4 regions of the Glutamicibacter sp. BW80 genome follow, and region 2 is predicted to be linked to each of the others. Evidence: riboswitches for the same ligand, from Rfam matches in the RefSeq annotation. Region 2 holds a riboswitch; each other region holds the start of a gene.

Region 1 (7,338 bases), on a different contig from region 2:
CTTGGTGACTATTGGTGGAGCGTGCCGGTGCTGCTGCTTTCTGCCGTACGCCACGCGGTGCTTGAAGAAGTGATCATGCTCGGTTTCCTGTTTACCTACGGTAAGAAGCTGAACCTGGGACCGTGGACGCTGATTCTCGGATCTGCGCTGATCCGCGGTAGCTACCACCTCTACCAAGGCGTCGGCCCGATGCTGGGAAACATAGCCATGGGTGTGATTTTCGGTTGGATTTACCAGAAATATGGGCGAGTGATGCCGTTGGTGATCGCGCACTTCTTGTTGGACGCAGTGGGATTTGTCGGGTTCATGCTCTTCGGCCCCGCTATCGGTATCGGAGGCTAACCCCACAACGGCAAGCATTGCGCAATGGCAATAAACGACGTTTTCAACGGTACGTTTTACTTATGCAAATCAGTGAACTCAAACTGACCGAAATAGGCGAAGCAACAGCCCTGTGGCGGAGCGTCGAGCTTACGCGGCCATGGAATGATCCGGAGGCAGATGCACGTAAAACACTGGAGAATCAGAGCTCTACGATTCTTGCGGGACCTCATGAGCAAAGACTGGTAGCTACAGCCATGGTTGGGTTCGACGGACACCGAGGCTGGCTATATTACGTGGCGGTCCAACCCGGCATGCAGGGCCAGGGGTTTGGACAGGAGATTATGGGGGCAGCGTCGCGTTGGCTTGCTGAACAAGGGGTGCCCAAAGTACAGCTCATGGTGCGTACCGAGAACACTGATGTGATCGGATTTTACGAGCGGCTAGGCTACGAAGCTCAAGAAGTGGTGGTCCTAGGCAAAAGGCTTGGATAGTTGGAACGACAAAGGGTAGGCGAGGACGTTGCCGTCCGCACCTACCCTTTATTTCGACGTTCTTTGTTATAGCGTGACCAAACCATTGTCGGTTTCAAAGGTGACCGACAAGATGCCCGGAGTGCCGTTGGGTGCTTCGTATTCCATGCTCACCGCGCCAAGATTGACGTTCTCTGGCTGGCCTAGCCAGTCTAGGACGCGGTCGCGGGAACCAGCGATAGTGATGCTTTGAATCGCACCTACAGGCTCTAGAGCCTTCGAAGGGTGCAGATCCTCCGTTCCTGCGTCCCAGCGAAGCAAATACGGAACCTGCGGATCAGCGATGAGCCCCTTGATTCCAACTTGCTGCCAGGTGAGTTCGCGGCCGTCTGGGAACTTGCGGTTTCCCGGAACAGATTTACGTCCCAGCCGCTCTTCGGCGCTGGAGAGGTCTTCAACGGAAACGCACCATCCCATCCAGCCGCCGCCAAGCTCGGAGCGGGCTCGTACTGCCTGCCCAAACGGTGCTTTGTCGCTGGAAGGGTGGTTTAGAACTTCAACAACTTCTAGGTACTGGTTGTGCTTGAGCGGGAAAATTACATTCCGCGTTCCAAAACGCGGATGTACGCCCCCCTTGACGAATTCCAGGCCCAAAGCCTTGGAGATTCTTTCGGCGGTTGGCATGAGCCCATCGGGGCCACATGCGTAACTAACGTGATCTAGCCTCATCATGTGCCCCATCATGTCACTATGTGATCTCAGTCTCGACTTAGGCGACCCTAAGTGGTAATGGTGGGATCGAACAGTCTGCATAAATTTCTTCATTAAAGATCTATATGACCGATTGAGTCACGTTAAGCTATCTCATATTGCCAAATTCTTCGGCTATCGGGCAGACTTGAGTCAGGTCATGAGTCCCAGTAACAAGCCCCGGCTTACTGGGCGGCAACCCTCCGCCGCGGTGGGGTGCCCCGGGTGAAGACCTGGCCCTCGACGCACCAAGCGTTGAGGACAAGCGCGGGTTACCCCCTTCGAAAGCTCCTCGACGAGGAATTTGCCGTCGGTGTGTTTTTGAGTGGTGTACCCCCATAGTCGACAAACAATATGGAGGAAACCATGAGTAACAACTGGTCTTTTGAAACACGTCAGATCCATTCCGGGCAGCAACCAGATCCGGTCACCGGTGCGCGTGCCCTGCCGATTTTCCAAACCACGTCTTTTGTTTTCCCGAACGCCGAGAGCGCCGCGGCTCGCTTCGCACTGCAGGAGCTGGAGCCGATTTACACCCGTATCGGTAATCCAACGCAGGAAGCGGTCGAAAACCGTATCGCGGATCTTGAAGGCGGCGTCGGCGCACTGCTGGTCGCCTCGGGGCAGGCAGCAACCACCCTCGCAATTCTCAACTTGGCTCAGTCTGGAGACCACTTGGTGGCCAGCCCGAGCCTCTACGGTGGAACGCAGAACCTGCTCAAGCACACGCTGCGCAAGCTCGGTATCGAGGTCACCTTCGTGGCGGATCCAGACAACTTGGATCAGTGGCGTGCAGCGGTGAAGCCAAATACCAAGGCCTTCTTCGGTGAAGTCGTCTCCAACCCGCGCCAAGACATTTTGGACATCGAGGGAGTCTCACAGATTGCCCATGAGGTCGGGGTTCCACTGCTGGTTGATAACACCTTGGCAACCCCATATCTGATCCGCCCCATCGAGTGGGGCGCGGATATCGTCATCCACTCGGCCACCAAGTACCTCGGTGGTCACGGCACCGCCATTGCCGGCGTAATCGTGGACTCGGGCAAATTTGATTTTGCGAAGGATCCGGAACGTTTCCCGGACTTCAACACCCCCGATGAGTCCTACAACGGTTTGGTGTTCGCCCGCGATCTGGGCGTTGATGGCATCCTTGGTGCCAATCTTGCCTACATTCTGAAGGCTCGCGTGCAGTTGCTCCGCGATCTGGGCGCGGCTGTCGCACCGTTTAATGCTTTCCTTATTGCTCAAGGTCTGGAGACTTTGTCTCTGCGTATCGAGCGTCACGTGCAAAACGCGAAGGAAGTAGCCGTCTGGCTTGAAAGCCAGGAGCAGGTTGAAAAGGTCGCTTACGCTGGCCTGCCTTCCTCGCCGTGGTTTGAACGCGGACAGAAGTACTCGGCAAACGGTGTCGGCGCGATTATTGCCTTCGATATTGCTGGTGGACTCGAAGCTGGCAAGGCTTTTGTGGATGCGCTGGAGCTGCATTCACATGTGGCCAACCTCGGTGACGTTCGTTCGCTCGTCATCCACCCGGCGTCGACCACCCACGCGCAATTGACCGAAGACGAACGTCTGGCCGCCGGTGTGCGTCCGGGCCTCGTTCGGTTGAGTGTGGGACTTGAAAACATCAAGGATATTCTCGCTGATCTGCAACTTGGTTTTGCTGCCACTAAGCAGCTCTCTCACCAGGAATTGCAGGAAACCCTTTAGGCATGGCATCCATAGTGACTACCGAAGAAACTCTGCCATCGCAGGAACTTACCGACGGGCAAGACGGCATTTTGCGTCGTGCGTTCGTGGGGGAGTACACCTTCGAAACCGGTGGCTACCTACCGCAGATCGAGTTGGCCTACGAAACATGGGGCCAGCTTAACGCGGAGGGGACCAACGCGGTGCTGGTGAAGCACGCGTTGACCGGTGATGCGCACGTATCGCGCGGAGATTCGCAGACCCCGGGCTGGTGGGAAGATTTTGTCGGCCCCGGGCTAACTGTTGATACCGACAAGTATTTTGTCGTGGCCATCAACATCATCGGTGGTTGCAATGGGTCCACCGGACCTAGTTCGCCAGATGAGCACGGCAACGCCTGGGGTTCACGCTTCCCCTTTATTACCATCAAGGATTCCGTGCGCCTCGAAGCGCGGTTGGCCGACCTGCTCGGGGTGCACTCCTGGCATACGGTCATCGGCGGTTCCATGGGTGGGGCACGAGCCCTTGAATGGGCGGTTGAATTCCCGCAACGCGTAAAGAACGTGGTGGTGATGGCCTCCACGGCGCAAGCCACGGCAGAACAGATCGCTTTTGCGCAGGTGCAGACCGAGGCCATTCGCCTCGATCCCAACTTTGCGCAGGGCGACTACTATGCCAACGGAGTGCGCCCGGATGCCGGATTGGGCCTGGCTCGACGCCTGGCGCATATTACCTATCGTTCGGAGGCTGAGCTTGAAGCGCGGTTTGCGCGTAATGCGCAGACCGGCGAACAGCCGTTTGTTACAACACGCGGCCCACGCGGCCGATACCAGGTGGAAAGCTATCTTGATCACCAGGCGACCAAGCTGGTTCATCGTTTTGACGCGAATAGCTACCTGGTGCTCACCGAGGCTTTGATGAGCCATGACGTGGCGCGCGGTTACGAATCGCTCACGGTTGCGCTGGCTCGACTGGAGAAGGTGAATGTGGTGGTCGCCGCGGTCAACAGCGACCGGTTGTACTTCCCGGCGCAGTCTGAACTGCTCGCCGCCTCGTTGCCGAAGCCTAAGCCGGTGCATTACATCGATTCACCGATTGGACATGACGGTTTCCTGACGGACGCCAAGCAACTTGGACCGGTACTGACCGCCCTAGTCTTTGATGACTAAGGGCTAAAAACTAAGCAGTCATATACATTTGGGACGTGGATTTTCGCACCAGTAATCGGTGCAACAAACCACGTCCCATTTGTTTTGTGTCTTTATTTTTGTCCGGGAGCGCTATCTCCAGCACCCAGCGAGGCATTCGGCGGCTGCACGGCGAAGGGCGTGGGAAGCGGTCTTTTTGCGCTAACTCCATCACCGGAAGACTGGTGGCGAATCCTGCGCAGGATCCACGGACCAAAGTACTCGCGAGCCCATTGCAGGTCTTCAATTCGTGCTTCGCGCCAGCTTCGGGTTGCGTGTTCTAATTGCGCGTCCATGACGCGTTCGTGGGGAACGTTCAGTGCATCGAGCACCATTGCGGAGATCACTTGGTGGCCCGCGGGGGAAAAGTGCAAGCGATCCGGATCCCACATTTGTGTTTGGCGCAGCTCGCTCAATGCCCAGAGATCTCCCACGACTGCGTCATGACGTTGGGCGATGGCACGGACGTTTTCGTTGTAAATTGCGACCTTGCCACGAATCCCACCAAGTACCGGGGTGTCGCGAATGTCCGGGCCGGTCAGTAAAACAATGGTGGCCCCAGTGCCACTTAACTCATTGATGGCGCCATCTAGCTTTTCGGCGATTTTATCCGGGTCGCCGCCGGGCCGGATGACATCATTTCCGCCCGCGCAAATGCTGATCAAATCCGGTTTAAGCGCGATTGCTGGTTCAAGCTGTTCTGCAACTATTTGATTGATTAGCCGTCCGCGGATGGCTAAGTTTGCATAGGCGAAATCCGGAACGGTGGTACTTAATTGCTGGGCGACGCGGTCAGCCCACCCACGATGTCTTCCCGGATTGTGCGGATCGGGGTCACCTATTCCCTCTGTAAAAGAATCTCCGAGCGCAACGTAACGCCGCCATGGATGATGTACTTCTTGGGGTGGGGCTGCCGGGCCGGAGATTGGGTTTTCAGACACTCCTACATTGTTACTCTTGGGTAACTTTATGTCAACGGATGAGAACAATTAATCGCGCAGCGCTTGGCTTCGCGCTTGCGTATATTCTTCGCGAGAAATGATTCCGCGTGTAAGCAGATCGTCTAGCTCGGATAGTTTCTGTTCCGTAGTTTTCTTCGGAGCTAGCATCTGCGAGCGAGCCAACCGGGTGGCGACGTCTGTCTGTAGGGTGAATGGATCAAATCCCGCTTTTCTGGTTGCCTTGTAATTTCGAACTGCGATGTAAATGATGAAGCCCACGAAAAGGATAAAGAGCACGGCAAATATTCCCGTTAGTAACGGAATAGCGCTAAAGGTCGTTTCCACGAAAGTTGAACCACCCAGTGGGTCTTCGTCGATGAAACCGAAATCCTGCAATTCATTAGAATCGATCAGCTGTGTTATATCCATCTCGTCCATGAGTCCCGTAATTCTGCGAGTTGGCCCCTGTCGACCACAAAGATCTATGACCGCTGGTGCTGCGTATTTGAATAATTATCACTAGTCAAACATGTTTATGAACAGAATGTAAGATGATTTTTGAAGTTTACGCTATTGCAACAAAAGACTTGTGACCACTATTGCGGATCAAAGTGCGCAAGATTCTGGTTGACTTGTTGGGTGAACGAAAAAACTTGGAATCCTACAGTTATCTGGTCTCGTCCCGAGGAAGAACGGGCGGGTACACCGTTGCTCGTGCTCTTGCACGGCTACCTATCCAATGAAGAAGACCTCATGGGGTTGGCTCCTATGCTGCCTAAGGAATTCACGATTGTCTCCGTGCGTGCACCTCAAGCACTGGGGCCGGGTTTCACCTGGTTCCCACTGATGCAAGATCTGGATTACTCCTTTAATGAAGTGAAATCAGCAATCACGGATTTGTGGAGTTGGCTAGAGCCAATTAGCAAGCAACATTCCTCGGTGAGCTTGCTTGGGTTCTCTATGGGCATGGCCGTGGCAACTTCGTTGCTGCGTTATCAGCCGGAGGCCATCAAAACCGTCGTGGGACTCTCCGGTTTTGCCGTTCCCGAAGAAGGAACAGGCTTCTTTAACGACGAAAAGCTTCGCCAGCTGCGCAAGCCACTTTTCTGGGGACGCGATCAAGAAGATCCGGTGATTACGGCGGAAAAAGTTGAGTACACCCATGGATGGGCAACCACCGACGTTCATCTCACCAAGGTGCTCTACTCAAATATGTTGCACTCGGTCAATGCGCAGGAGATGGCTCACGTACATGAATTTCTCAGCGCCGTGGTCCTGAAAACCGAGGCCGAGCAAGAAGTTTAATCTTACAAAAACTTGTGGCGGTGTCTCCAATAAAACAAGACACCGCCACAAGCGCAGAATATAAATTGAACTACGCGGTTTCGACAACTACCGATTCGCCGCGTACGGAGATCGTGTCTCCATTGCGCATCTGGGCACCGCGGCGAGTTTCGATCTTGCCGTTAACCAGTACCTGACCGTCTTCGATCAACTGTTTGGCGTGAATTCCGTCTTCGGCTAAGGACGCCAGCTTCAGTAGCTGTCCTAGGCGAATCGATTCGTCACGGATCTGAATGGGGAATACCTCGGAGTTTGCCATGGTTCCATCATCTCGCATCGAGGAGGGACTGTGAATGCTTTTCAGCCACGCACCGGCTTTTGTGGCGGATCAAACACAGTACAGACGGTGCTGAGTCACCCGAGAAGGGTGCGCCCCACGAGATGGACGCGATAGGCTTAAGCGGTATGTGTTTCCTACGGACCGCAACCAGCGGCCTCGTACTTTCTTTTGGAGTTGAAGATGGCGCCACAGTCCAAGCTTGATCAGGTTATTTCCCTCGCGAAACGTCGCGGATTCGTTTTTCAGGCTGGTGAAATTTACGGTGGTTCCCGTTCCGCATGGGATTACGGGCCACTAGGCACCGAGCTGAAAGAAAACATCAAGCGCGAATGGTGGCAGTCCTTTGTGCGTGG
Region 2 (7,338 bases):
ATCCATAGAAGAAATCTGGTAAGTCTAAAAATCAGTGTTCGAAGAGTGTTGCCTAGCTGCCGGAGAACCGGTTTGCTCCGGTTACCGTGCCGGTGACGGACAGCCGTTGGGGCTGCACGCCGTTGATCTCGTAGTCCCCCACGATGCGCGCCTTGTAGATCGCCGGATTGTGCGTCGCGATGGTGCGGGCGTTGCGCCAGTGGCGGTCCATATTGCAGCTATTGCGGGTGGAGGATGCACCCAGCGCGTCGAAGAGCTTGCTGGTCGCACCGATGACCAGCGGCTGCACGATCGTCTGGGCGCGGTTGGCCGCCAGTTCGCACACGGCAAAGCGCTCCTCGGCATTCAGGTTCGCATCTGCCATGGCTGATTCGACCTCCAGCACCGCGCCCATGACCACGGACTCCGCGGCGAAGATTTCGGCGGAGACCTCGCCGACGAGCTGCAATACCTGCGGTTCGCGGTGCACCGGAACTCCGGTGCCGGTGCTGAAACTGCGGGTACGCGCCTGCACCGAGGAGCGCAGGTCGTTCAGTGCCGCGCGTCCGATTCCGGCCTGTACCGCCATGAGCACGAGTTGGAAGATCGCGGCTTCCGGATCCGTGGGGTCCTCCGGCATGAAGGTGTCCACCGGAACTTCGTGGAATTCGGTGCTGCCGGTACCGGTGAGCTGTTGGCCGAAACCGTCCCAGTCATCGAGGATTTTCACGCCGCTGTGCTGGGTGGAAACTACCGCGATCTGGCGCCCTGGGAGTTGCGGGTGCGCCACCGCTACGGTGGTCCAGTCGGCGAAGATGGTGCCGGTGCAATAGAACTTCCGCCCGTTGACCAGCCAGCGCGACCCCTCCTCGGTGACCTTGGTGTTGAGCAACCCGAGGGCGTTGCCGCCTTCCTCGGTGTAGGCGTTGCCCACGATCTGCCCGGAGCTGATCCGGGCAACCCATTTGCTGCGGAGCTGCGCATCTTCCAGGCGCACCGCGTTTTCCACGAAGGCAATATGCGCGCGCCATAGCTGGGCCACATGCGAGTCCGCCTCGGCTAATTCGATGAGCAGCCGGAAGACATCGCTCAAGCGTGCCCCGTGGCCGCCGTCGGCGACCGGCAGGCGCAGCGCACCGAAGCGCTCGCGGTTCAGCAAGCCAACCTGTTCAAATGGCAGGATCCGCTGCCGGTCGCGTTCTCTTGCACCCGAGGCGATCTGCGCGAATACCGGACGGAAAATGCCGGCAAGCCGTTCATACTGCTCGTCAGCGCCGGGGCCCGGGGTGATCTTCAGCAGCTGCCGGGTAGGAAGTTCTTGTGGAAGGTCGTCAAGCCCCACCGCGCTACCCGCAATAGACGGGTCGCTGAGCGCATTAAAGTCGCCAGCGGGATCGCCAAATGACATCGGAAGTCCTCAATTCTTTCCATCGGTCCTGGCTGTAGCACCGTCCCGCGCCAATATTTGGTGGGTGGTTGCTGCGACGTCGACGAGCCAGATCTCTCGGTCGCTCTGGATGGTTCGTAATCATTTGTAGCCTGAGGTTTACATCGCCATCAACCCGGTTAGTCACATTTCGTCGTGTGCGGATGGAGATTGAAATGCATCAAGGACAGCACTTGCCTAGCGAGGTCGAACGCAATACCTAGCGTTTAGCGATTTTTCGGCCAAATACGCGATTGATGAAATAAAAATCGAAACATCACGATGATGTGACGCATCTATCGAATATTTTTCATGTTACGAAAGATTTGCATTGAAATCGTTCGAAGGCCTGTAATAGTCGTGTAACCATCCCGAGCGGCTAAGAGATCTGGCTCTGTGACGCCGCAGCAACCACCACACACGGTTAATAAACCAAACGGTGTCCGGTGCTACCGCCAGGAACGATGGAGATGAAAATGACTACAGCCTTTGCCTTGCCCGAGACCGTCCAAAGCGCAACGGCGCTCGACGTGGAGTTCCTCGAGCTATCGCGTACTTTCACCGCCAAGAAGGAAAGCAACACGGTGCTTCGCGACGTGAATCTGCGCCTCGAAGCGGGCCAGATTGTTGCAATTCTCGGCGCAAGCGGTTGCGGCAAATCCACTCTCTTGCGGGCGGCCTCCGGCCTGGACCGCCCCTCCACCGGGTCGGTGGTCATCGGAAGCCGCGCCGTGACGGGGATAGATGAGCGGTGCGCCGTTGCATTCCAGGAACCACGGCTATTGCCTTGGCGCTCGGTCCGAGACAACGTGTCCATCGGCCTTGCGCCGGGAACCGACAAGCAATCCGGGCGCCAGCTGATCGCCGAGCTGCTGGAGCTGACCGGCTTGAGCCACGCAGCAGATCTGCGCCCACGTGAAATTTCCGGGGGCATGGCTCAGCGGGTTTCGCTTGCTCGCGCGTTGGCCCGGCGCCCGGGCGTCCTGCTTCTCGACGAACCCTTTGGTGCGCTCGATGCGCTGACCCGAATGAAAATGCAGGATCTGCTGCTGGCCATCCATAAGTCTTTCCCGACTACCGTGCTGCTGGTGACCCACGACGTCGATGAGGCGCTGACTCTCGCCGACCGCATCGTCGTGCTGGGCCGACCCGAGGGCCAGGCCTCGGCGACTGTGATCGAGGATCGAGTCCTGTCCGCGGCGCACCCGCGCAGCCATACGAGCAGCGAATTCGTCGCCCACCGCACAGCGCTGCTGAGCCTGCTCGGCGTTGATCCGACGAACCACTAGCACTTTCTACCGCACTCATTTGGTCCCGCGGGCCTTCCCTTCGCACAAATCAAGGATTTTCCATGCTCTCGAATCGTTTTTCCCGTCGCGCCGCACTATCCGTAGCAACGCTTGGCATTTCGGCCCTGGTGCTGACCGGATGCGCGGGCGAGAACGCCGCAGCCGACGGCCAGACGCTGTCCATCGACTTCGCCACCTACAATCCGCTGAGCCTGGTCCTGAAAGAAAAGGGGTGGCTGGACGCCGCCGCTAAGGAACAAGGGGTCAGCGTCGAATGGATCCAGTCGGCCGGCTCGAACAAGGCCAACGAGGCGCTGCGCGCCGATGCCGTGGATGTGGGATCCACCGCCGGTTCGGCAGCACTGCTGGCCCGCTCCAACGGCTCACCTATCAAGACCATCTCGCTGTATTCGCAGCCCGAATGGTCCGCCCTAGTGGTGAACGAGGACTCGGATATCAAGTCGGTCAAGGACCTTGAGGGCAAACAGGTCGCGGCCACCAAGGGCACCGACCCCTACTTCTTCTTGCTGCAATCCTTGGCCGAAGCCGGTCTGAGCGATTCGGACATCACCTTGCAGAACGTGCAGCACGCCGATGGGCGCACCGCGCTGGTCAACGGTTCGGTCGATGCCTGGAGCGGCCTGGATCCGATCATGGCCGATGCCGAACAGGACGGCGCGAAGCTGCTCTACCGTAACTTGGACTTCAACACCTATGGCGCGTTGAATGCCCGCGAAGATTTCATCGAGGAAAGCCCCGAACTCGCCCAGCTGGTGGTGGACTCCTACGAGAAGGCTCGCGGATGGGCCGCCGCCAATCCTGGTGAAACGGCGAGCATTCTGGCCGAGGTTGCAGGTCTGGAGGCCCCGGTCGCCACCCAGGTGATCGAGGAACGCTCGAACCTCGACGTGGACACCGTGCCGGGTGAGGATTTCATTTCGGTGCTGCGCAATATCGGACCTACCTTCGTGGCCAACAAGGACGTCTCCACCCAGGACGCAGTCGATCAAGCGCTGGAATCCCTGGTGGATGAGCAGTTCGCTGCCCAGGCCGACGCGACGAAGATCGCCGGGGAATAAGCAACATGTCTTCAGCGAACCAAACCCAGCAAGCCAGCACGCCGGTGCAGGCACGCGAAAGCCTTGGCGCCAGGCTTCTGAAGCTACCGCACTGGCTGCTCGCGCTGATCCTGCCGCTCATCGTCTTGCTCACCTGGCAGGTGGTGACGACCACCGGCATCGTCGCGCCGTGGTCCTTGCCGACTCCGGCGGCCGTGGTGGCCGCGGCCGGCGAACTGCTCGAAGGCGGCGAGCTGGGCAAACATGTGGGCATTTCGACCCAGCGTGTACTGCTCGGATTCTTCTTCGGCTCGCTGCTCGGCCTGCTGTTCGGCGCGCTGGTCGGACTGTCCCGGCTCGCCGACGCACTGCTCGGCCTGAGCATCGGGGCGCTGCGCGCCGTGCCTTCGCTGGCCTGGGTTCCGCTGCTCATCCTGTGGATGAAGATGGGCGAGGACTCCAAGGTCACGCTGGTCATCATCGGCGCATTCTTCCCGGTGTTCACCACCGTTGCCTTGGCCCTGCGCCACGTGGACCGCCAGCTCATCGAAGCCGCGCGCGCGTTCGGACTGAACGGCCTGAAGCTGCTGCGCACCGTGCAGCTTCCCGCGGTGGTTCCCTCGGTCTTCTCCGGGCTTCGCCTCGCCTTGGCCCAGGCCTGGCTGTTCCTGGTCGCCGCCGAACTGCTCGGCGCCTCCATGGGGCTGGGCTATCTGCTCACCGACTCGCAGAACAACGGTCGCATCGACCGGTTGATCCTGACAATTATCCTGCTCGCCGTCTTCGGAAAGATCACCGATGCCCTGCTCTCGGTAGCAGAACGCTGGGCGATCAACCGCTGGACCTAAGCCAACAACTCGAATCACGTTCAAGGACCGCAATGACCACCATCGAATTGGCCAGTACAAATCAGCCCTCCAACGCCGAGGCACGCCAGGAGTTCTGGGACGAGGCGGCGAACCTGCTTGACTGGGACACCCCATGGCACACCACCAGCCAGATCATCCCGGCAGACGCACAAGCCAAGCGCGGCCCGCAGATCTCCTGGTACCTCGGGGGCAAGCTCAACGCCGCGGTGAACTGCGCCGACCGCCATGTGGCCGCCGGCAACGGCGAGAAGGTCGCCCTCTACTTCGAGGGCGAGCCCGGTGACCGCATCGCGGTGACCTACCGGAACCTCCAGGAGCGCGTCAGCCAGGCGGCGAACGCCCTGCAGGAGCTCGGCGTGGCCAAGGGGGACCGCGTGGTCATCTATCTGCCGGTGCTTGTCGAAACCATCGTCATCACCCTGGCCTGCGCACGCATCGGGGCGATCCATTCGCTGGTCTTCGGCGGCTTTTCCGCGGAGGCGTTGAAGTTCCGGGTGGAGGACACCAAGGCCAAGCTGCTGGTCACCACCGACGGCCAGTTCCGCCGCGGCACCTCGGTTCCGGTCAAGGCCAACGCAGATCTTGCGGTATCCGGGGAAAACAGCATCGAAAAGGTTCTGGTGATCCGCCGGACCGGGGATGAGATCCCGTGGACCGCCGGACGCGATGTGTGGTGGCACGAGGCGGTGGAAACTCAGTCCACCGAGCACGCAGCGCAGGCTTTCGATTCAGAGACCCCGCTGTTCATCATGTACACCTCCGGAACCACCGGGCAGCCCAAGGGGCTGGTGCACACCACCGGCGGGTACCTGACCCAGGCCGCGTACAGCCACAATCTCCTGTTCGGCAACCCCGACGAATCCCAACGCGCGAGCGACGTGCACTGGTGCACCGCGGACCTGGCTTGGGTCACCGCGCACACCTACGAGATCTACGGCCCGCTGGCCAACGGCGTCACCCAGGTGATCTACGAGGGCGTGCCCAACGCACCGCACCCGGGCCGCCACTTCGAAATCATCGAACGCTACAAGGTCACCAGCTACTACACCGCGCCGACCCTGGTCCGTTCGCTGATGGGCTGGTTCCCCGAGGGGGTTCCGGCCGGCTATGACCTGTCCTCGGTTCGGGTGGGCGGCACCGTGGGCGAGTCGGTCAACCCCGAGGCGTGGCGCTGGCTGCGCGCTCAGCTGGGGCGCGACACCCCCGGCGGCATCCCGATGGTCGATACCTGGTGGCAGTCCGAGTCCGGCGCAACCGTCCTCTCCCCGCTGCCTACCGACGAGCATTTCAAGCCCGGCTGCGCTTCGCGGGCGCTGCCCGGCGTTTCGGTGGACATCGTGGACGCCTCCGGCGGCCGCGTGGGGCCCAACGAGCAGGGAAATATCGTGATCACCCAGACCGGCCCGTCCATGGCCCGCACGGTCTGGGGAAACCCGGAACGCTACTACACCAGCTACTGGGAGCAGTACGCCGCGCAGGGCTGGTTCCTGGCCGGGGATGGCGCGCGCTTCGATGAGGATGGGGACATCTACATTCTGGGACGCACCGATGACGTGATCAACATTTCCGGACACCGGCTGTCCACCATCGAGATCGAATCCGCACTGGTCACCCACCCAGGTGTGGTCGAGGCGGGAGTCTGCCCGACCCCCGATCAGAAAACCGGGCACGCGGCCACCGCGTTCGTGGTGCCGCTGGATGCCTCGCTGGTCGCGGCGCAACCCGATGCGCAGACGCTCGTCCGCCAGCAGCAGTTCATCGCCGAGCTGCGCGCAACCGTCACCACGCAGATCGGACCGATCGCCAAACCACGCGATATTGTCCTGGTCCCCGATGTGCCCAAGACCCGCTCGGGCAAAATCATGCGCCGCCTGCTGACCCAGCTTTTCGAAGGCACCAGACTAGGGGACACCACCAGCTTGCAAAATGAACCATGCATTGCCCGGCTCAACGAGATCTGCCGCGCTCGTCCCTAGCCGCCACTGGATCTGGCCGACCTTCATCCGCTCTTGCGAAGGTCGGCCAGATTCATTTAACCGATTCTGACCACGAATTTTCAGCGGAGCGAAAAGATACGAGTAATTATCTTGACTCATTCAAAATAAATAGGGCAAGCTAGTACCATGACAACATCCGAGGGAATCGAGAAGGTGCTGCGCGAAGCATCGATGCGGGTCACCCGCCCGCGCGTCGCGGTGCTCGCCGCGGTGACAGCTCATCCCCATGCGGATACCGAAACCATTATCGAGGCAGTGCGCCAAGAGCACCCGCTGGTATCCCACCAGGCGGTCTACGATTCGCTGAAGCTTCTCACCAGCCTTGGACTGCTCCGCCAAATCCAGCCCCACGGTCATATCGCCCGGTACGAAACCCGCGTAGGCGACAACCACCATCATGTGGTGTGCCGCAATTGCGGAACGCTGGCGGACGTGGACTGCGCCGTCGGAGCCGCACCGTGCTTGCATGCCTCGGATCACCACGGTTTCAGCATCGACGAGGCAGAGGTCATCTACTGGGGGCTCTGCCCGGACTGCCAACAAGCCAAGACAGCGCAGCCGGCTACGGGAACTGTCTGAAAAGAAGTACCGCAAGGAACTAATTTTCGTCTCCGCGGGCCAACGGCGCACGGAGACGGAGTACCAAACCAATCCCTTATCGGAAGGAAGACTACATGTCAGAAACGACTGCAGGTCAGTGCCCAGTAGTAGGAGCCGGAC
Region 3 (7,338 bases), on a different contig from region 2:
CTGGTATTTGAAGCGGGTGTCGAAGTCGATCAGGTCCTCTTCGGCGACGACCGCGTCGGTGAAGGTGGAGGTTCCGGTGCCGGTGGTGCGCTGTCCGAAGCCGTCCCAGTCATCGGCCAGCACCACGCCGGGCTGGTGGCGGTTGACCGCGGCGATCACGCGCTTGCCGGTATCGGTGCGTTCGGCGTAGGTATCCAGCCAGTCGGCGAAGATCGAGCCGGTGGAATAGTACTTGGTGCCGTTGACCAGGAACCCTCCTGCGCCATCCGGAGTGACCTTGGTGATCACCTCGCCGACCTTCACGGTGCCGATCTCGGTCCAGGAGTTCCCCACCAGCTCCCCCGCGGCGAAGCGGGCCAGCCATTTGTCGCGGCCCGGCCCCGGAGCGGCGACCAGGCGGTCCTCAACGAAGGCGAAGTGCGCGCGCAAGGCCTGAGCGATGCTGGAGTCCGCGGCGGCCAACTCCACGAGCAATTCGAAGAGCTCGGCCAGGGTGGCCCCTGCCCCGCCGTGGGAGACCGGGACGCGCAATGCGCTGAAGCCGGCGGCGGCCAGCTCGGCCACCTGCTGGTGCGGCAGCTCTCCGCTCCGGTCGCGTTGGGCGGCGCCGTCGGCGATCTTTGCAAAGTGCGGGGCGAAGCGTTCCTTGAGTTGGGCAAGGCGATTGCGCGAGATGGCAAGTGCAGTCATCAGTTCGGTCCAATCCGTGGGTGGGGTGAGGTTTAGGTGTAGAGCGAGAGCGGCTGGGTTTCCCCGCGCAGGAAGTACGCGCCGACCTCGATCTTCTTGTAGTCCACCGGGTCATGCAGCGAGTGGGTGCGCACATTGCGCCAGAACAGATCCAGGCCCACATCATTCTGCGTCGAGGAGGAACCGGTGACCTCGAAGATGCGGTTGGCGACCTCCACGCCGATCTCGGTGGAGACCACCTTGGCTTCGGCGATTTCCACCGCCAGCGCTGCGCGTTCAGGCTGGGTGACATTCCCGGCCTTGGCCAGCAGCGCATCGAACTTGCGGCCGAGCTTCTCGGTCAGGGCGGCCACCGCGGCGGTGCGCGCCTTCAGCTCGCCCACGGTGCGCTGGAAGACGACGTCCTGCGAGTAGGTCTCCGCCTCCGAGAGGAACCAGGCGTTCTTGCGGCCCAGCAGGATCTGCTTGCCGCGGGCCAACGCGCCCTCGGCAATGCCCAGGTAGAAGTTCGCGAAGGCCAGCTGGATCCCGGGGGTGAGCAGGGTGGACACCGGCTCGTCGGTTACCGCCCCGAGCAGATCGGCGGCCTCGATGCGCACGTTGTGGTACTTCAGCGAGTTCGAGGCACTCAAGCGCTGGCCCAGGTAATCCCAGTCATCAACGATTTCCAGTCCTTCCCGGTCGCGCGGGAGGACAAAGGCCAGCACTTCGCCGTGGCGCGTTCCTCCGGAGACCTCGGCGTTCACGACGATCACCTCGCCGACTCCGGAGCCGGTGGAGAAACGCTTGGCACCGTTCAGGCGGAAGCCATCGCCCTCCGCGGTGAGCGTCAGCTGCGGGTCCACCGGATTCACCGAATCGCCCCAGAGCCAGCCGCCGGCCACGGTGCGCTGCCACCACTCGGCCTGGGTTTCGGCCGGAGCGTAGAAGGCGATGCCGGACTGGTTGATGTAGTGGTAGGCCAGCAGCTGGGAGATGGACCCGTCGGCCGCGGCCAGGATGCGGATGGTTTCAAAGGCGGTGGCCCAATGCGCTCCGGCTCCCCCGAATTCGGCCGGAACCAGCAGGTTCAGCAGACCGGCTTCGCGCAGCAGCTGCACCTCGGCGAAGGGCTGCTCGTTTTTGCGGTCGCGCTCCAGCGCATCGGCGGCCAGTGTGGCCGCGACCTGGCCGGCGATCTCGCGCCAGTGGGCGAGCTCGGCCTCGTCTGCGCTCCCGGTGTAGGGAACCCGGGGCAGTTGCGTGCTCAGTGCGGTCATTTTCGTTCTCCCTTAGAGTCTTGCTCCGAAGGAAGCAGAAAGTTGCTTTCTGCTGATCCATCGAACCTGGCGTTAGCACTAGCTGCGGAATGCAGGCTTGCTGCGGCGTCGTCGAGCCAGGTCTCTTAGCCGCTCTGGATGGTTGGTACTTCGAGTGAAACACCGCGGCATGAGCAGATGGAAGAAGGATGTAACTCGGCGGAACAGTCGGTCAGAAGTCGTCATCTTCGAGCTACATGCCTGCCGGATCAGTGGCGGAACGGCCGTCATATGACCCTCGCATGACGAAGTTTGAACTCGGGAACTCAAATGCGACCGCATAGGATGGCTGTTCACGGCAAAACGGCAGAATAGGTTGAAAGTGGATCCAGCAGGCGTCATTGCCTTCATGTTCGGGTTGCTGAGCATAACGTTGGTGGCAGCGTTCCTCGCCCCGATGGCACGGGACCGAAAGCTCGCTCGCAATGCGTCGATCGGCATCAAGACGCGCCACACTTTGGCCAGCGATGGTGCCTGGCTTGCCGGGCATCAGCAGGCTGCGCCCCTAATTGCCGTGGCCTCCTTGGCCGGCTGGGCGGCATTGGCCAGTGCAGCAGTCCTTTGCGTGCTGGGCCAGTTCGGTTTCGCCTTCGCCGCAACCGGGACCGGCTACTTGGCCGCCATCGCGTTGCTGGTGATCTCGACTGCCAAAGCGAATAAAGCCGCGCGGGGCGTCGATGCGGCTGGCCTCGGCTAATCCAGCACTGCTTAAAGAAACGGATCGCGCCATCTGCCGATGGTGCGATCCGTTTCTTTCTTGGAAAGCGTGCTGCTACAGCAGTACGGCTCCGAGAACCAGTACAGTCAGGAATGCCGCGGTGCCCTGGATGGCGGTGGCCACGCTCAAGGTCTTGTAGGCCGTGATGACCGGGATGCGGCTGAGCTGGGAGACCACCCAGAAGTAGGAATCGTTGGCATGCGAGACGACCATCGCGCCGGCGCCAACTGCCAGAACACTGAGCACCATGCCCAGTTCGGAGTCCAGACCGAGGGAACCGAGCATCGGGGCGACCAGCGCCGAGGTGGTCACCATCGACACGGTGGACGAGCCCTGCGCAGATTTCAATGCCGCGGCGATCAGGAATGGCACAGCCAAGCCGAGACCCAGACCGCTGAGCGAATCGGAGAGGATTGTGGTCAGCTCCGAGGCTGCCAGCACAGCACCAAAGGCTGCGCCGGCACCGGTAATGAGCAGGATGGGTGCCGCGGTGCGCACGGCTTCATGCATCTGCTCATTGAAGTCCGCAAGCTTCCTATTGCCGTTCAGGAGCAAGGTCGCGGCGAGCAAACCGAAGATCAGCGCGATCACCGGGGTGCCGATGAAGGACAGCGCTTCCAGCGCGGAGCCTTCGCCGAAGGGATGCGATGGAAGCTTGGCAATCGATGCCGCGCAGATCAAGACCAGCGGAACGAGGATCGGCAGGAAGGCCAAGCCAGGGCTTGGCAGCTTGCCGAAGCTTGCACGCAGCTGCTCGTAATCGAGCTCGGAGATGTCGTTCTCATCCTCGGATGGCAGCGGAGTCCACGTGGACTTGTTGAAGCGGCTGGCATAGAACAGCCCGGCCATGGCCGAGACCACTGCCACCGGCAGGCCGATGGCGATGATCAATCCGAGGTTGTCGGCGATGCCGATGGACTCGGCGGCTGCCAGCGGTCCTGGGGTCGGCGGGACCATGGTGTGGGTGGCATACAGGCCGGTCATCAAGGCAATGGAGGTGGCCAGCGTGGAAACACCGGTGCGCAGGGTGATGGCCTTGCGCAGGGAGTTGAGCACCACGTAGCCCGAGTCGCAGAAGACCGGTATGGAAACGATGTAGCCGATGAGCGACAGCGTCAGGTTGGGGAATCTGGTGCCCAGCACCTTGATCAGCGCATCGGCCATGGAGATCGCGGCCCCGGAACGCTCCAGGATGATGCCGATCATCGTGCCGAAGAGGATTACGAGGCCAATATTGCCCATGGTGCTGCCAAAGGCGGTGGTCACCGTGGAGGCGACCTCGGCGATGGGGATCTTGTAGGCGAAGGCCGCGAGGATGGCCGCGCCGATGAGGGCGAGGAAGGGGCTGATTTTCCAGCGTGCGGTGACCAGCACAATGGCCACCACGAGGATCAGCAGAACGAGGAGTTCATACACGGCGAGTTGGCTCCTTTGCCAATATCTGTGGCCCCCAGCCCGAACCTGCAATGGCGCAGGCGGTCGTTCTGGGTGCGAGTTCCGGCCCGTTGCTGCCGCCCGCTATTCCGCCAGGTCAAGCTGCTCAGGCTTTTCCTGCGAAGGTTGTTTCGGCCGGGAGGACCGGTTCAGCGGGCGCTCAACTTCGAGCATCTTGCCAATACTAGGGACTGCGGACTCAATCACCTATGGGCGCACGCCCATATTCTTATGCCGGAAATTCCTAGAATATGTGTTTCTGGTCTAGGGCGACCGCTGCGTAGATGGCATGCTGCAGCCGCACCGCCTGGCCGGTGTGGCGGATGTCCACCCCGGCGATCAGGGCTACGCGCTCCAGACGCTGCACTAGGGTATTGCGGTGTATGTGCAGTTCGGTTGCGGCCTGGGTCATCGATGCTGCGGCAGTGACGACCAGCAGCGTCTTCGCTTGCTCTTCGCTCAAGTCCCGGGCGGGCCGGGCAATATGGCTCAGGCTCTGCGCCGGTGTGCGCGCGATAGCGGTGGCGATTTCCGGGCTCCAGATCTCCCGGTTTCGTCGCTGGGGTATCAGCGCCGGGAGCGCCACGAGGGCACGGAGGGCTTCGGCTTCGGCCAGCAGGTGTCCGGCGCCTTCTGCCGGGGCGGAGGCAAGATAGCGCTCCGTTGCGCCTTGGTCTTCCTCGAAGGCCGGTTCGTTCGCCAGCCGGATCCGCCAGAACGCACCGGAGAGGTTGATCCAGGAAGTGCGCCGGCCCTCAACGGCCGGCACATCCAGCAATGGATCCTGCGCGCTGCGCGGGATCCATGCCTCCAGTTGCGTTGGTCCGCGCAAGCCGTGCGCTGCCAGGCTCCGGTCAATGGCTTCTGGCTCGGCCCATCCGGCCAGCAACGCGGAGATAATGTCCCGGGCTTCTGTTTCACGGCGGGTACTGCGCGAGTGCTCGCGTTCCTGGGTGAAGAGCAACTGCACGGTCAGTGCAATCAGATCGGCTAGCGGCTCGACCTCATGCGGGGCTCCGGTGACGCCGACGACCCCGCACAGCTGATTATCCAATGTGAGCGGAACGTTGACCCCGGGCTGGGTTCCGGCGCTGCCATCGGCCTGGCTGACGCGGATGATCTGGTTGCGGCGGATCGCCTCGGCGCTGCCCTCGTGATGCGTTCCGATGCGGGCCGCATCGGTGGAAGCAATGATCACCCCGTGGGAATTCATGATATTGACATGGCGGTTAATCGTCGGCGCGATGGTGTCGACGACCTTTTGCGCCAGTGCGCTGCCTAACCGGGGCTGCTCCTGTTCGCTCATGGTTTTATCCTAGCCGTCCGAGGCCTTGGGACCCTTTCCATACCCCAGCCGGACTGCTTGAAACCGCCAGATGGCATGTTCGCGTCCATGCCGGCTCCGGTATTCACGCGGAGATTGCCAGCCTGGATTTTCTTCGCAATCAGCAACGCCTCGGAGATGTCTCGGGTGAAAATGATCGAATTCAGTCCGTAGCCATTGCCGATGGCTTGGCGCAGTACGACCGCGCGGGAATCTTCATCACTGAATTTTGTGTCCGAGAGCTCCGGCCCAATGATCTCTTCTTTTGACACCGACATTTCGGCTTCACATTGTTCAGGACGGTTGGCGGAACGAAGAGCCCTCCGCGCTCACCGGTTCTCCGCAGGTAACCAGTTCGGCACCTTCTGCGAGGCCCGCGGCTATGTACCCGAGCACGCATACATTCAGCACGTCTCATTATCACCGGTGGCAGCTTCAGCATCCAGGTAGTCGATGAAGACCGCCGCTGGGCAAGGAAGCCCTCGCTTAGATCGAACCGGCGGGCACGTGCACCTCATCGGGTTGCCACAGGGCAAGCCACTAGGACTCAATGCCATGCTAGGCATGCCCATGCACCAACGCAGCCTGCACGGGATTTGAAAGGGCCCCTCGAACGCCCGCCAGGGCGCTCCGTACTAAGCGGAACTTCATCAACAAGGTCGGCTGAACTTAGATGATTTGACCGCGCAGGAGATTCCGCTGGAAAAGATCAATGAGGACTACTGGGCACAGGAGAGCGGAGCGATCGCCAGGGGCGTGATCCGCTTCGAAAGCGCAGCATTTCAGCGAACTAGCTCGCAAGCCGCTCGCGCGCCATTCTGCTGGATCGGGCACCGCTGGCGTCCGGCTCTTGGGCAAGCACGGAATTCCATAGTTCATCCAGCGAGAGTCCAAGGACCCCCGCGATGGCGGCAATAGTTGAGAATGCGGGGGTGGCCACTCGCCCGGACTCGATCTTGCGTAGCGTCTCCGGGGAAATTCCCGCGTCAAAGGCAATGTCAACCATGGTCCGCTCGGCTCTTGCCCGGCGCAAGAGGGCGCCGAGGCGCTCGCCGCGTTCGAGTTCTTCAAAAGTGAGGGGCAATCTAACCATAAAACCAATCATAGTACCGGTATAGTATGGACGGTATTGTTATTGGTTTTATGAAGGGCTTCGCATGATCGAGATCCTGAATTCCCACGAAGCTGCCCGGGCTAAGGTCACCGGAGCTCTCGTGGGGCAGATCCTGCAAACCCTGCGGGACCGCAGCGTGGTGGGCACCAACCTTTTGGACATCAACGCTTGGGCCCGCGAGATGATCCTCGGAGCAGGCGCAGAATCCTGCTATGTCGATTACGCACCAGCTTTTGGACGCGGACCATTCGGCCATTACATCTGCACCGCGGTCAACGATGCGGCGCTGCACGGATTACCCCACGACTACGCACTGGCCGACGGTGATTTACTGACCCTGGATCTTGCGATTTCCAAGGAAGGCATCGCCGCTGATGCTGCCATCAGCTTTATCGTGGGGCCGACCCAGGACACCGCAAGCACCCAGCTGATCCAAGCCACGGAACACGCGTTAGCTGCCGGAATTGATGCGGCCCGGCCAGGGGCCAAAATTGGCGATATTTCCTATGCCATCGGCACAGTCTTGCGCGAGGCCGGGTACTCGATCAATACCGAATACGGCGGCCACGGGATCGGCTCGACAATGCATCAGGAACCTCACATTTCGAACAACGGACGGCCCAACCGAGGCTATAAGCTGGTTCCCGGATTAATGCTCGCGCTGGAACCATGGGTTATGACAAACACCGCGAAGCTCATCACCGATCCCGATGGCTGGACCTTGCGAAGCGCAACGGGTTGCCGTACCGCGCATACCGAA
Region 4 (7,338 bases), on a different contig from region 2:
GCTTTGCCTCCAGCACCTGATCGCAGAGCTCGAGCACGTAGTGCTCGTCGCTGTCAGCGCGTTTGCTGAGCGTGGGTGCGGGCAGATGTTTCGGCGGCGCCGGCACACGGTGCCTGCTGCACCACCCCAGCTCCCAGCCGAGTGAATCGTCGAAGTAGTCGGCGTAGGCAACGGGGAGATCAGTCAGGCTATGAACTTGGGACAAAAGCATCGCGTACCAGTTGGTGTATTGCTGGTTTCCGCTCTCTTGGCGCATACCGCGCTGGAGCGACGGCATCGCCTCAAGAATTGCTTCCGCAACGCTCACATGGCTGACGTCTTCGGGAAATTGGATGTCATTGTTGAAGACGTTCTGGCCAGCGGTGGAGTAGAGGCAACGCTCTTCCGCGTTATAGGGGTCGCCGAACTCATCCTCGAAATTCCATTCCGTGACGTTGAAAATAACAATCCGCCAGGCCGTACCTGAGGCATTCATTCCGGGCAAAACACGCAGACCGTAATAGCCCAAGCGGTGCAGCAGTCCAACGGCTTCAAGTATTCGCAGAGGCAGCTGAGAGTCCAATTAATATCCTTCGATAGTGGTCTGACTCAATGCTGACATGTCCGACCGACAGTTAGGATCAACGTAGTTTGCGCAAGGTCGCATCGGCTCGATTACTTGAGAACCCGGAGAATCAGCCTAGGCGGCGGAACCGCACGAAGTAGCATCGTTGACCGTTTTGCGCATCGTGGACAGGGAGCTGGCCCCTCAGCCTTCGGTGTCGGTGGCTTCCAGCTCGGCCAGGAACTTGGCAAGCCGCGCGCTCCGGGTCTTCTCGGTCCGGGCAATCATCAGCTGGTGCAGGATGTGATAGCGCGGCTGTGACTTCAACGCGGCGAAATTCTTGGCAGCAAGCGGGGCGCGGTCCAGCGCATCTTGGAGATCTTGCGGCACCTGGGCGGTGGCTTGGCCTTGGTACGCGCGTTCCCACCGTCCATCGTCCTTCGCCTTTTGGATCTCCGCATACCCTCGCGGGCGCATGCGGCCTTGGTCGATCAGCTCCTGGGCATATCCAGTATTCTTCTCCGACCAGACAGAGGCCTTGCGCCGAGGGGTGTAGCGCTGGAGGAAGGTCGTCTCATCGCGCTTGCGACGAATGGCATCAATCCATCCGCTGCATAGCGCCTCGGGCAGGGCTTGGGTGACCGTCAGCGTTGTCGGAGTAGTTGTACCTTTTTTGGCAACTACCAGCCAAATCCCATCACTGGTTTCTTCGTGCTCGTCGAGCCATGCGCGCCAAGCGGCAACGTCGGGAAGAATCAAAGCATCGTCAGGATCCATGGCACCTATCCTGCCCCTAGTTGCTGATTGCCGCTAGGGATGCATCCGGCGCCAGGACGATTGCTCTGGACCGGTCCCTGCAATGGTGATTGTTTCCGTCCAGTGGTGGCCGGCACGCGGGTCAGAGATTGGCCCTATTTCCCGGCTCTGGAACGGCGAGACCCATCAGCCTCCGGCTGGTGCCGGGGCTGATGGGTCTTCGGCCTTCATGCAAGAACTTCGCTAGGGCCTTCCGCAGCCGGCGGCTGAGACCCAGCGTGCAAGATGAAGCCGATCCGTGAATTGGCCGTCGCCAGCTCAGACGCGTGCGGCAACCAGCTCCTCGCGCAGGATGCCGGCTCCCGCGCTGAGCGCGCTCAGCTTGGCCAGCGAGACGTCGCGGGGGAACGGTGCCATGCCGCAGTTCGTGCTGGGCACCAGCTTGTCCGCGTCGACGAATTCAAGTGCATTGCGCAGCGTCTGCGCGACCTCTTCGGGGGTTTCCACCGTTTCGCTGGCCACATCGATGGCGCCGAGCATGACCTTTTTGCCGCGCACCAGCTCAACGACCTCGAGCGGGACATTGGAGTGGTGGGACTCCAGGGAGATGGTGTTGATGGAGGAGGCCTGCAGCAGTGGGAAAGACTTCTCGTAGTGGCGCCACTGGGCGCCGAGAGTTGCCTTCCAATCGTTGTTCGCCTTGATCCCGTAGCCGAAGCAGATGTGCGCCACGGTCTCAGCTTTCAGCCCCTGGCAGGCGCGCTCCAGCGCGGCGACGCCCCAGTCCGCGACCTCGTCGAAGAACACGTTGAACGCCGGTTCGTCGAATTGGATGATGTCCACCCCGGCTGCTTCGAGTTCTCTGGCCTCCTGGTTGAGGATGGCCGCGAACTCCCAGGCCAGTTTCTCGCGGCTTCGGTAGTGCGCGTCATACAGCGTGTCGACCATGGTCATCGGGCCGGGAAGGGTCCACTTGATCTGGCGGTCGGTGCACGAGCGCAGGAACTTCGCGTCCTCAACGAACACCGGCTTCTCACGCCGCACCGCACCGACCACGGTCGGCACGCTCGCGTCGTAGCGGTTGCGGATGCGCACCGTTTCGCGCTTTTCAAAATCGACCCCGGTCAGGTGCTCGATGAAGGTGGTGACGAAGTGCTGGCGGGTCTGCTCGCCGTCGCTGATGATGTCGATGCCGCGCCGGGTCTGCTCCAGCACCGCTGCGCGCATGGCGTCCTGCTTGCCTTCGCGCAGCTGCGCGCCTTCCAGCTTCCAATCAGACCAGAGGGTTTCGGGCTTCGCCAGCCAGGAAGGCTTGGGCAGGCTGCCGACAATGGAGGTGGGAAGTAGCTTTGATGTCATCGTGTGTCTTTCGGTTCTCAGGCGACGGGAGCGGGGCAAGTGGCGGCCCACTGGTCCAGCAATTCGCGGTTCGGGGTGATGAAGTGCTCCGCGGTGTACTTGCCCTGCACTGCGCCGAGCCGGGTGCGCTCTTCGCGGTCGTAGGAGATCCTGGTCGGGGCGAAATCCTGTGCCCCCAAGCTTGGGCGATAGACGGCCGGTGCAGCGGAGCTTGCGTTGTAAATCTCGGGGCGGTAGATCTTCTGGAAGGTCTCCATGGTGGCGATGGTGCTGATCAGCTGCAGATTGGTGTAATCGTTGAGCAAGTCGCCACGGAAGTAGAACGCCAGCGGAGCGACGGCGCCCGGTGGCATGAAATAGCGCACGCGCAGCCCCATCTTGCCGAAGTACGCATCGGTCAGGGAGTTCTCATCCTGCTGGTATTCCAAGCCGAGGACCGGGTGGCTGTTGCCCGTGCGGTAGTAGGTTTTGGAAGTGGAGACGCTGATGCAGACCACGGGTAGTTGCGCAAAGCGCTGACGATAAGCCTGCGAATCCAGGAAGTGCTGGAAGAGCTGGCCATGAAGTTCGCCAAAATCTTCAGGCAATTTAGGGGCACCGGAGCCGTTGCCGGCCGCCGGAAGCACCACGCTGAAGTCGTAATCGCGCACATAGGAAGAGAAATTATTGCCCACCATGCCGTGGCTGCGGGTGCTGGTGGCTCGGTCCACGATGGTGGTGTCTAAGACTTCAAGCAGCGGGAACTGCTCCGCTGCGTTCGCCGAGTCGAAGTGCACATTGGCGGAGATGATCTCCAGCTCGAGTTCATAACGATCGCCCTGAGGATTGTCCCAGTGAGCCAGGGAATTAAAGCGGCGGTTGATCATCGTCAGAGCGTTGCGCAGGTTCTCCTGGCGGTTTTCCCCGCGGGCCAGGTTGGCGAAGTTTGTCGTGACTCGTGAGCTCGCACAGGGGGTGTAGTCTTCGTCGAATTTGGTGGTGCTGATGCTGAAGGTGAACGCGTCTGCCATGGTGGCCTATCTGGTGCTCAGTGGCCTGGGCCGGCCGAAAGTAAGTCGATGCGTCCATCATGCAGTGAGATCGAGGATATCAGGTAACTCGATATAACTATGGATTCGTATAGACTCGCACTATGGTTCAGGGGACGAGTGGTTTGACACTGCAGCAGTTGCGCTATTTCATTGCGGTCGCCAGCGAGGGGTCGATCTCCGCGGCGGCTGACCTAATTTACGTCGCACAGCCGAGCATGTCGGCGGCGATGAAGGAGCTCGAAGCCCGCGTGGGACGCACCTTGCTGGTCCGCTCGGCCAGGGGAGTGACGCTCACCGCCGAGGGAGCAGAATTCCTTGGTTATGCCCGGCAGGTTCTGGAGCAGGTGGAGCTGCTTGAGCATCGCTACCTCGGGCGTCCCTCGGTCCGTCGCCTGCTCGGCGTCTCCACGCAGCACTATTCCTTCTCGGTGGATGCGTTTGTCAGGATGGTTCAGGCCAGCGGGGCCGAGGAATATCAATTCTCGCTGCGCGAGACCCGCACCGAACAGATCATCGAGGACGTGCGCACCCTGCGCAGCGACATCGGCATCCTCTATCGCAACGACTTCAACCGGAAGGTCATCGACAAGCTGCTGCGCGAGTCCCGGCTCGTATTCCACCCCCTGTTCCTCGCCGATCCGCACATCTTCATTTCGCGCAGCAACCCGCTGGCCTCCCGGGCGCGGGTGACGCTCGAGGAACTCGAAGACCTGCCGCGCTTGACCTTCGACCAGGGTGCGAACAACTCGTTCTACTTCGCCGAGGAAGTGCTCTCCACCAGCTCCAGCAAGCGCGAAATCCAGGTTTCGGACCGCGCGACGATTTTCAACCTGATGATCGGCCTGGGCGGGTACACCATCTCCACGGGCATCATCAGCGACGAGCTGGACCCGTCCATCGTCGCCATCCCGCTGGATGTCGATGAGCGCATCGAGATCGGCTGGATCGACCATGCAGCGATTCCGCTGACCGAGCAAGCGCGGCGCTATCTGGACGAGGTGCGCTCGGTCGTCTCAAGCTTCGGAGTTGAGCTCCTGGACTGAATCCCCGGGCCCCAAGACGTAACACCGTGTCATTTGGCGGACCGCCGGCGACATAATAGTTGCGCAAAACCCTGGCTCTTCAAGGATTCTGGCGGTTGCCGCGCGTCACAAAGGGACTGCGGGCCGGGCCCCATTACGGGACTGGCGCGGGATGTGAAGCCAGGTGCCCCTGTATGAAGCGCGGGTGTGGGCGTCGTTTGCGCCGCCGGATGCCGATGTCCAACCATGGAAGAACAACAACCCATCAAGAGCGACCGAGAGATCTGGCTCGTAGACGTCGCAGCAACCATCGGGAAACCGAAAGGTGCTAATGCCAGGAACGATGGAGCAGTTCCGAACGTGCCATAAGGCGCCATGCTTCGTACCGTTGTGGCCTCAGGTCGGCCGAGGGGCGGTATGTCGCCGGGTGTTCGGTGCACTCTCTCGTGGATCAGAAACGAGAAGGAGCTATGAGCCAACGCCAAGGAACCGACGCGGTCCATGCAGGGTATCGTCCGAGCGGAGATTTCCGCCCGATGCTGCCGCCACTGCACAATTGCGCAGCGTACCAGTTCGAATCGCACGCAGAAGCGATCGAAAAATTCGCGTTGCGCCAGTCCGGCTTCACCTATTCACGCACCGGCAACCCCACCGTGGCCATCCTGGAACAGCGGGTGGCCGCCCTTGAAGGCGGAGCCCAAGCGGTAGCCACCGCCTCGGGGCAGTCGGCCGTTGCGCTCTCGCTGCTTGCCCTGACCCAGGGTCCTAAGCACATCGTGGTTTCCTCCTCGCTGTACGGCGGCACCGTGGACCTGTTCACCGACACCTTTTCCGACTTCGGCATCCGGGTCAGCTTTGTCGACCAGGCCGACCCCGCAGCTTGGGCCGGGGCCATCGAAGAAGACACCCGGGCGTTCTTCCTGGAGTCCGTCTCCAACCCGCTGTGCACCGTGGCGGACCTGCCCGCTATCTCGGCGATCGGGCACGAGCACAACATTCCGGTGGTCGTCGACAATACGCTGGCCACCCCGCTGAATATTCGCCCGCTGGATTTTGGCGCCGACATTGTGGTGCACTCGGCCACCAAGGGGCTAGCCGGACACGGCTCGGTGCTCGGCGGCGTGGTCGTGGACTCGGGGAAGTTCGATTTCTCGGATTCCACCCGCTGGCCGCAAATCGCCGCCCCGCGAGTGCGGCTGAACAATGCCTCGCTGCTTGAACGCCACGGATCGGCCGCCTACGCCATGCTGGTCCGCTCCAAATTCCTGCACGACCTGGGGCCGGCCTTGGCCCCGGCCAGCGCCCAAGGCATTCTGACCGGCATCGAAACCTTGCCGGTACGTGCCGCACACGTGCAGCGCAGCGTGAGCACCCTGATCCAGGAACTTGCAGATCACCCGGGCATTGCGGCCATCCACCACCCTTCGCTGCCGGCCCACCCGAGCCACGAGCTGGCCAAAAAGCTCACGCCCAAGGGCACCGGTTGCGTGCTGGCCATCGAACTGGCCCACCCCTCGCTGGTGTCCCCGGTGATCGACGGGCTGCAGCTGATTTCCCTGGCCGCAAATGTGGGCGATACCCGCACCATGGTCGCCCACCCGGCCACCATGACGCACTGCCGGCTCTCCGCGGAGCAACTTCTCGCCGCGGGCCTGAACACCTCCACCCTGCGCATTTCGGTGGGGCTTGAAGACCCCGCCGATCTGCTCGCCGACCTCACCCAAGCGCTGGACGGCGCACTAAACCGGGCCCTGGCCCCGCAAACCCAAGGAGCATCATGAGCGGCTTCAACACCCTCGCCGTACACGCCGGCCAGCATAAAGACCCGCACACCGGAGCCGTGGTCCCACCGATCTACCAAACCAGCACGTTCATCCAGGACGGAATCAACGTCTTGCGCTCCGGGCACGAATACTCCCGCGGCTCGAACCCGACCCGCGATGGCTTCGAAGCGCAGCTCACCGCCCTGGAAGGCGGAGCCGCGGGGTTCGCCTTCGCCTCGGGCATCGCCGCCGAAGACGCACTGCTGCGTGCGGTCCTCGAACCCGGCGATCACATCGTCCTTGGCGCCGACGGCTACGGCGGCACCAACCGGCTGATCTCCAAATTGCACAGCAAATGGGGCATCACCTCTTCTGCGGTGGATATCACCAACCTGGACTCGGTGCGCGCAGCGGTGCGCCCGAACACCGCGCTGCTTTGGGTGGAGACTCCCTCCAACCCGCTGCTGGGCATCGCCGATCTTGCCGGCTGGGCGGACATCGCCCGCGAGCACGGCGCCCTGCTGGTAGTGGACAACACCTTCGCCACTCCCTACCTGCAGCGGCCTTTGGACTTCGGGGCCCACGCGGTGGTCCACTCCACCACCAAGTACATCGGGGGACACTCGGATGTGCTCGGCGGCGCGGTGATCGTCGCCGAGCACCTCTTCCGTGGCCAGGCGCTGGCCGAAGCCGTCGGCTTCCAGCAATTCGCCGGCGGCGCGGTGGCCGGCCCGCAGGATTCCTACCTGGCCGCACGCGGCCTGAAGACCTTGGGATTGCGCATGGAACGCCACTGCGCCTCCGCAGCTAAGCTGGCACGCTGGCTTGATAGCCAGCCTGAGGTGACGCGGGTCTATTACCCC

Evidence for each region. A riboswitch is a leader RNA that binds a small molecule or an ion and turns the genes downstream of it on or off. The one in region 2 is predicted to bind S-adenosylmethionine.
Region 1: linked by a shared signal. The riboswitch ahead of CIK76_RS13960 (bifunctional o-acetylhomoserine/o-acetylserine sulfhydrylase) and the one ahead of CIK76_RS09355 (acyl-CoA dehydrogenase) in region 2 are both predicted to bind S-adenosylmethionine.
Region 3: linked by a shared signal. The riboswitch ahead of CIK76_RS00045 (acyl-CoA dehydrogenase family protein) and the one ahead of CIK76_RS09355 (acyl-CoA dehydrogenase) in region 2 are both predicted to bind S-adenosylmethionine.
Region 4: linked by a shared signal. The riboswitch ahead of CIK76_RS18035 (aminotransferase class I/II-fold pyridoxal phosphate-dependent enzyme) and the one ahead of CIK76_RS09355 (acyl-CoA dehydrogenase) in region 2 are both predicted to bind S-adenosylmethionine.

What each region holds. Positions count from the first base shown of each region.
Region 1 is NZ_NRGV01000050.1:138,865-146,202, reverse strand. It holds gene CIK76_RS13975 (type II CAAX endopeptidase family protein) at 1-342, shown strand, start outside; gene CIK76_RS13970 (GNAT family acetyltransferase) at 405-815, shown strand; gene CIK76_RS13965 (VOC family protein) at 882-1,526, opposite strand; SAM riboswitch class IV at 1,701-1,818, shown strand; gene CIK76_RS13960 (bifunctional o-acetylhomoserine/o-acetylserine sulfhydrylase) at 1,899-3,254, shown strand; gene CIK76_RS13955 (homoserine O-acetyltransferase) at 3,257-4,402, shown strand; gene CIK76_RS13950 (SGNH/GDSL hydrolase family protein) at 4,495-5,361, opposite strand; gene CIK76_RS13945 (SHOCT domain-containing protein) at 5,410-5,799, opposite strand; gene CIK76_RS13940 (dienelactone hydrolase family protein) at 6,001-6,666, shown strand; gene CIK76_RS13935 (RNA-binding S4 domain-containing protein) at 6,737-6,964, opposite strand; gene CIK76_RS13930 (glycine--tRNA ligase) at 7,166-7,338, shown strand, end outside.
Region 2 is NZ_NRGV01000031.1:221,773-229,110, forward strand. It holds gene CIK76_RS09355 (acyl-CoA dehydrogenase) at 53-1,387, opposite strand; SAM riboswitch class I at 1,404-1,503, opposite strand; SAM riboswitch class I at 1,769-1,876, shown strand; gene CIK76_RS09360 (ABC transporter ATP-binding protein) at 1,882-2,694, shown strand; gene CIK76_RS09365 (aliphatic sulfonate ABC transporter substrate-binding protein) at 2,757-3,773, shown strand; gene CIK76_RS09370 (ABC transporter permease) at 3,779-4,600, shown strand; gene acs (acetate--CoA ligase) at 4,633-6,597, shown strand; gene CIK76_RS09380 (Fur family transcriptional regulator) at 6,745-7,197, shown strand; gene katG (catalase/peroxidase HPI) at 7,293-7,338, shown strand, end outside.
Region 3 is NZ_NRGV01000001.1:6,105-13,442, forward strand. It holds gene CIK76_RS00040 (acyl-CoA dehydrogenase family protein) at 1-690, opposite strand, end outside; gene CIK76_RS00045 (acyl-CoA dehydrogenase family protein) at 723-1,949, opposite strand; SAM riboswitch class I at 2,004-2,094, opposite strand; gene CIK76_RS00050 (SdpI family protein) at 2,311-2,685, shown strand; gene CIK76_RS00055 (GntP family permease) at 2,761-4,122, opposite strand; gene CIK76_RS00060 (sugar diacid recognition domain-containing protein) at 4,385-5,446, opposite strand; partial or broken gene CIK76_RS00065 (aldehyde dehydrogenase family protein) at 5,443-5,745, opposite strand; gene CIK76_RS00070 (helix-turn-helix transcriptional regulator) at 6,255-6,557, opposite strand; gene map (type I methionyl aminopeptidase) at 6,622-7,338, shown strand, end outside.
Region 4 is NZ_NRGV01000075.1:30,647-37,984, reverse strand. It holds gene CIK76_RS19705 (hypothetical protein) at 1-562, opposite strand, end outside; gene CIK76_RS18055 (YdeI/OmpD-associated family protein) at 749-1,321, opposite strand; gene CIK76_RS18050 (methionine synthase) at 1,619-2,659, opposite strand; gene CIK76_RS18045 (DUF1852 domain-containing protein) at 2,677-3,669, opposite strand; gene CIK76_RS18040 (LysR family transcriptional regulator) at 3,792-4,733, shown strand; SAM riboswitch class I at 4,972-5,062, shown strand; gene CIK76_RS18035 (aminotransferase class I/II-fold pyridoxal phosphate-dependent enzyme) at 5,183-6,493, shown strand; gene CIK76_RS18030 (cystathionine gamma-synthase) at 6,490-7,338, shown strand, end outside.